Linked DNA regions of Longimicrobium sp.. Each later gene encodes a partner of the first gene's protein in a complex. Links are inferred from orthologs where the notes say so. Each region holds a gene or a part of one and is shown on either strand. Other genes may lie near its edges. The genes, in order: cdaA and glmM.

Region 1 (3,302 bases):
TCCTCGGTTTCCTGCAAGCTGCTGTAGTACTCGGACATGGAAGCCGGCGTGATCTCCCGGTTTCCGCGCTCTCCGTCGGGAAGCCCTTCCCGCGCCAATCGCCAGGGGTCCTCTCGATGAGTCATGTCGCTAAGGGTTTGAGCGTTGCGCCAGCCGTAGTATTCCACCACCGCGTCAACGGTCGCCCGCTCTTCGTCGTTCAGGGCGCCAGGGTCGCCACGAGGCCACTCTCGGATTTCGAATTGTCCCCGGTGAAGCTGGTACAGGTCAGGGACAACGGGGCCGTTCGCCCACGCCTCGATGCGTTCGTCGAAGAGTTTGCGATCATCCCAAACGGTAGACCAAGCCTGCGAGTAGTACACCAGCTTCTGAAGCTTCATCGCGGAGAGCGGGCGTCGCTTGGTAAGAATGTAAGCCGCGACGTCATGAGCGGTCGCCATAGCCCTCGCCTCCCCCCTCAGGGTTCCCAAAACCGAACGTTTTCCGAACGCAAATCTAATCTCGCGTGCAGCAAGGGTCAACCCGGATGCGGACGAACGCACGGCGCCAAGAATGGCCTGCCTCCTCTCGAGATGCCCGGAGCACGTACTTACTGCCCCATCAGCCGGTGCAACAGGTCCGCCAGTTCGCCCGGGGCGGTGGTGTGGGGATTGTGGCCGGCCGGCATCTGCAGCACGGTCCAGCCGCGTGCGCGGGCGCGGTCCGCGTACATCGAGAATGAGTCCGTCTGCTTGCCGGGCTCCATCGTCAGAATGTACGTGGCGCGGAGGCCGCGGCCGGGTGGATGGGCGAGCAGCAGCGGATCGGCGAAGCTGCGGTACGGATGGGGAACGTCCCATGGCGGGTCGCGCGCCGGCTCCAGCCAGGGCGGCACGATCATCCCGAAGCGAGTCCAGCTCGCTAGCGTAGAGTCGCGCAGGGGTGCGTTGAGGCTCAGCACGCTCTCGCCGTGCTCCGGCAGGTACGCGTCCAGGTACACCAGGTAGCTGATGCGATCCGGCATCTGGTCCGCCACGCCGGTGATCACCATCCCGCCGTAGCTGTGGCCGACGAGGATGACGCCGCGCAGGTCCTCGTAGACCAGCGTGTTGACGACGTCGCGCACGTGCGTGCCCAGCCCCACCTCGGGCGAGCCCAGGTGCACGCGCTCGCCCAGCCCCGTGAGCGTCGGCCGATAGACGGTGTGGCCGCGCGCCGTCAGCAGCGAATCCACACGCTTCCACGCCCATCCCCCGCCCCACGCGCCGTGCACGATGACGAACGTCTTTCCCGCGGATGTGTCGGGCGTGGCCTGCGCTGCGGCGCGCGTCCCAAGCGTGCCGAGGAGCACGAGCGCCGCCAGGAGCAGCAGGCAGGTGCGTGGGAGAGAAGTCATGCGGACGTCCGGCGCGCGAGGCGGGATCAGTCGCCGGTGAGGACGCCGCGCCGCTCCACGCCGCCGGGCGCGCCTTCGTTCAGCATCTTCTCCAACTGGTCGGGCGTCAGGTGGCGATGAAGGCGGCCGCCGTGGGCCAGGGAGATCGCGCCCGTCTCTTCGGACACCACCACGACCATCGCGTCCGTCTCTTCGGAAAGGCCCAGGGCGGCGCGGTGGCGCGTCCCCAACGTGCGATCGTCCAGCACGGACTGGGTGAGCGGCAGGATGACGCCCGCCGCCACGATCTGGTCCCCGCGAATGACCGCCGCGCCGTCGTGGAGGAGCGAGTAGGGCGTGAAGATGTTCAGCAGGAGCGCGTCGGAAACGCGGGCCTGCAGGGCGGTGCCCGACTCCAGGTACTCGCCCAGTCCCACCTCGCGCTCCACGGCGATGATGGCGCCCACCTTGCCGCGCGACATCTCTTCCACCGCCTGCGACACCTCTTCCGCCACCTGCATCTGCTCCAGCCGCGAGAACACGCGCAGGAGCCGGTTCTGCCCCAACTGGGCGAGGGCGCTGCGGAGTTCGGGCTGAAAGACGATGAGCGCGGCGATCACGCCGAACTCGAAGACGCGCTCCAGCAGGTACTCCAGCAGCGACAGGTTCAGCACCCGCGCGGCGCCGTAGGTGGCCACGACGGCGAAGATGCCCATGAGCATCTGGATGGCCCTCGTCCCCGCCAGCACCCGCAGCACGCGGTAGACGACGACGGCGACCACCAGGATCTCGAGGAGGTCCTTCCAGTCCGGCGCCAGGAAGCCGAAACGCTCCACCAGGACGTTCACGGGCCCTCCGCCGAAAGCCGCAGCACCGCGTGCGCCACGTCCAGCGCGTGGCGGGTGGAGCGTACGTCGTGCACGCGGAAGATGCGCGCGCCCCGCGCCAGCCCGGCCACACACGCGCCGACGCTCCCCGGGTCGCGCGCGTCCGCCGGAACGCCGCCGAGGAGCGCGCCGATGAACGACTTGCGCGATGCGCCGAGCAGAACGGGGCGGCCCAGCCGCCGCTCCAGACGCGCCAACCCGGCGATCAGCTCCAGGTTCTGCTCCGCGGTCTTGGCGAACCCGATCCCCGGGTCCACCACGATCCGCTCGCGCGCGATCCCGGCCCGGTCCGCACGCTCCAGCGCCTGCCCCAACTCCGCCGCCACGTCGTCCACCACGTCGCCGTAGTCCGTCATCCGCTGCATGGTTTCGGGCGTGCCGCGCATGTGCATCAGCACCAGCCCGGCGCCGGAGGGAGCGAGGACGCCGGCCATCCGCGCATCGCCCAGCCCCGACACGTCGTTGATGATGTGCGCGCCGCACTCCAGCGCCTCCCGCGCCACCTCAGCCTTGCGCGTATCCACGGAGACGGGGATGGCGAGCGCGTCCTTGATGGCCCGCAGCACAGGCACGACGCGCGCCGCCTCTTCGTCCGCGGAGACGGCGGGGGCACCGGGCCGGGTAGACTCGCCGCCGACGTCGAGCAGGTCCGCGCCGTCCTCCGCCATCCGCCGCGCCTGCTCCACCGCGCGGGCAGGATTCAGGAACCGTCCGCCGTCGCTGAAGCTGTCCGGAGTGACGTTCAGAATGCCCATCACCAGCGGCCGGTCCAGCGAAAGCACCCGCCCGCGGATCGCCCACACGTCATGGGAGACGGTCGGCAAACGCGGCAGATCGAGACGTGCGCTGGAGATACCCATGGGGCCGAAAGTATCGAACGCAAAACCGCCAAGGCAAGCGCGCGGCACATTAGAAGGCCGGACCTTCGTGGCGTGGGCGTCATCCTTGGATGCCGAGGCCGCGACCTGGCACGGGCGAATGAATTTGCTGCAACAAACACACGATGTCCGCCTGCGCGGACTGCACGCATTCATGTGGCTCGAGCGGTCGGGCGCGCCCAG
Region 2 (3,160 bases), on another replicon or contig:
CTTGAGCATGAAGTGCGCATAGCCGCCGCGCTCCACCTCGCTCAGGTCCCAGTCCACGCGGTTCACGGGGCGGTCTACCGGGCCCTGCTTTGGGCGATGGACCACGTAGCCGGACTTGGTGATGGTGGCCATGTCGCCGTCGTCCAGGTAGATGACGTCGCGCGTGTGGGCGATCACCGCCGCCGCGTCGCTGGCCACGAACGTTTCGCCGTTCTCGCCCACGCCGATCAGCAGGGGGCTCCCCAGCCGGGCCGCGACGATCTTGCCGGGGTCGCGCGTCGAGACCACGGCGATGCCGTAGGTGCCCTCCACCTGGGTGAGCGCGATTTCCACGGCGCGCTCCAGCGACTCGCCCGCGCGGCCGGTGCCGGAGTTGTAGATCTCCTCGATCAGGTGCACCAGCACCTCGGTGTCGGTCTCGGAGCTGAACACGTGCCCGCGCTCCTGCAGCACCTTCCGCAGCGTCCCGGCGTTCTCGATGATGCCGTTGTGCACCACGGCGAAGTCGCCCTTTTCCGACAGGTGCGGGTGGGCGTTCCTGGTGGTGGGGGGGCCGTGCGTGGCCCAGCGCGTGTGGCCGATGCCGTACCACCCCTCGGCCGGCTCCTGCACCAGCAGCTTCTCCAGCTCGGCGATCTTGCCGGCCTCCTTGCGCACTTCCAGGTGGCCGTTGTTCGACACCACGATCCCGGCCGAGTCGTAGCCGCGGTACTCCAGCCGCTTCAGCCCCTGGATGAGCATGGGGGTAACCTGCTGCTCACCGATGTATCCGACGATTCCGCACATGGCTCTTCAGGTCGCGCGTGTGTGATTTCGGGTTCGCTGCCTGACGATCATCCACCCTCGACCGTCATCCATCGCCCCGACTTCCGTTGCCTTCGTACCGCAGTAACCGTCGTGACCCGCCGTTCAGGGAAGCGCCGCCCGCAGCGTTTCCACCAGCGCCGAGGCATCCGCCCGCGTGGGCGCCTCGCAGATGATGCGCACGATGGGCTCCGTTCCCGAGGGGCGCAGGTGCGCCCAGCGCTTTTCCGCGGCCCACGAAAGCCGCAGCCCGTCCTGCCGGTCGGCGTGCGCCTCGGGAAAGCGGGCCGCCAGCGCGTCGTAGACTGCATCCAGCGGCTGCGCGGGGCGCGGCACCTTTTCCTTGACGATCTCGTACCGCCCGATCTCCGCCGCCAGCGCGTGAAGGGGCTTGCCCGTTTCCGCCAGCAGCTGAAGGACCAGCGCGGCCGCCACCGGCGCGTCGCGCGTCAGGTGCACGTCGGGAAGGATCACCCCGCCGTTGCCCTCGCCGCCGATGGTCGCGTTCTCCGCTTGCATCCGGCGCGCCACGTTGATCTCGCCCACCGCCGCGCGGACGAGCGGAACGCCCGCGCGCTCCGCCACGTCGTCCATCACCCGGCTAGTCGACAGGTTGGTCACCAGCGGCCCCGGGCGGTGGCGCAGCACCAGCATGGAGGCCAGCGCCAGCGTGTAGTCCTCGCCGATGGCGCTTCCCTCCCCCGAGACCAGCGACAGGCGGTCCACGTCGGGGTCCGTCGCCAGCCCCAGGTCGGCGCCGCTGGACCGCACCAGCGCCTCCAACTCGCCCAGGTTCTCGGCCACGGGCTCCGGCTCGCGCGGAAAGAGGCCGTCCGTTTCCATGTTGATGGCGCTCACCCGGCACCCCAGCGCCTCCAGCAGCTGGGGAAAGATGCGGCCGCCCGCGCCGCGCACGCAGTCCAGCGCCACGTGGAAGTTCTTCGAACGGATGAGATCCACGTCTACGAAGGGAACCTCGAGGATGCGCTCCAGGTGGCGCTCCACCGCGCCCTCGTCCTGGCTGTAGCCGCCCAGGTCGCTCCAGATGGCCCGGGGGATGTCGCCCTCCAGGAAGGCGCGCATCTCCGCGCCTTCTTCGGCGTCCAGGAACATCCCCGTTGGGCCGATGAACTTCAGCGCGTTCCACTCGATGGGGTTGTGGCTGGCCGTCACCGCCAGTCCGCCCGCCGCCTTCAGGTCTTCCACCGCCAGCTGCACCGTGGGCGTAGGCGCGATGCCCACGTCCACCACGTCGCATCCCACCGACTGCAGCCCCGCCGTGGCCGCCCGCGCGAACATGGGGCCCGACACGCGCGAGTCGCGGCCCAGGACCACCGTCTTGCCGGGGCCGCGCTTGATGGCGTACGCGCCGAACGCCGCGGCGAAGCGGGCGATCACTTCGGGCGTCAGCCCCTCGGCCACGCGCCCCCGCACGCCGGAAACGCTCACCATCAGGTTGGAGGTATCGATCACGGGCAGCCCGGGTCTGCGGTTACGTCGTCAGGATCGCCGGGGGGTCCCCGGCGGGGGCGCCAATGTCACGCCCGCGTACAATGCCGTCAAGCAGCCTGGCGGCGGCGCCTGGAAGCAGCCTTCGAGCCCGGCGCGTCGGCCAGCGCTCCCGGCTCGGACTGCGGCCGCGGGCCGGTGGTGATCACCGCCACCGCCGCCACGATCACCGCCGCGGCGATCAGCACCCGCGGGGTCAGCGCCTCGCCCGCAATCAACCATCCCAGGAACACGGCCACGACCGGGTTCACGTAGGCGTAGGTGGAAACCCGCGCCGGCGAGCTGACGCCCAGCAGCCAGATGTACGCGGTGAAGCCCACCAGCGAGCCGAACACCACCAGGTAGGCGAAGGCCGCCAGCGACCGGCCGGTGAACGCCGCCGGGTTCAGCCCCGCCAGCTCGCCCCGCGCGGCGCCCGCCACCAGCAGCAGCGCGCCGCCGCACAGCATTTCCATCCCCGTCGCGACGAACGCGTTGGCCGGGAGCGTGGCTCCGCGGGCGTAGATGGAGCCGATGGACCAGGCGAGCGAGCCGCACAGCACCAGCGCCGCCCCGCCGAAATCCACCGCGCCGGCGCCAGCCAGCTCCGAGGGGCCCACCAGGATCACCATCCCCGCGAACCCCACCGCCAGCCCCACCATCACCCGCCCCGTGGGCCGCGTGCCGCCGGGGCGAAGCCACTCCAGCAGCACCATCCACAGCGGCACCATCGCCACCAGCAGCGCCGCCACCCCGGAGGGCACCGTCCGCTCGGCCAGCGTCACCCCGCCGTTGCCGCACACCAGCAGCAGGCCGCCGATCAGGGCGGCGCTCCTCCAGTGCCTTCGCTCGGGCGCGGGCTGCCCGC

The links.
Region 2: the proteins of cdaA (region 1) and glmM are in contact, whole or in part, in a crystal structure (PDB 7OJS), measured with the Bacillus subtilis proteins. The link is inferred for Longimicrobium sp. from one-to-one orthologs.

The regions. Positions count from the first base shown.
Region 1 is NZ_DATBNB010000444.1:3,853-7,154, forward strand. Bases 303-3,291 are described here. They hold cdaA (diadenylate cyclase CdaA), read right to left. Parts: upstream 2,203-3,291; coding sequence 1,402-2,202; downstream 303-1,401. Other genes in these bases: VIB55_RS12145 (Panacea domain-containing protein), read right to left, coding at 303-380; VIB55_RS12150 (alpha/beta hydrolase), read right to left, coding at 590-1,375; folP (dihydropteroate synthase), read right to left, coding at 2,199-3,065. Outside these bases: more of VIB55_RS12145, read right to left, coding at 1-302. UniProt on the Bacillus subtilis protein: One of 3 paralogous diadenylate cyclases (DAC) in this bacteria, catalyzing the condensation of 2 ATP molecules into cyclic di-AMP (c-di-AMP). Upon expression in E.coli leads to c-di-AMP synthesis.
Region 2 is NZ_DATBNB010000322.1:3,094-6,253, forward strand. The notes cover bases 94-2,940. They hold glmM (phosphoglucosamine mutase), read right to left. Parts: upstream 2,278-2,940; coding sequence 910-2,277; downstream 94-909. Other genes in these bases: glmS (glutamine--fructose-6-phosphate transaminase (isomerizing)), read right to left, coding at 94-786; yedA (drug/metabolite exporter YedA), read right to left, coding at 2,364-2,940. Outside these bases: more of glmS, read right to left, coding at 1-93; more of yedA, read right to left, coding at 2,941-3,160. UniProt on the Bacillus subtilis protein: Catalyzes the conversion of glucosamine-6-phosphate to glucosamine-1-phosphate. Glucosamine-1-phosphate is used for cell wall biosynthesis.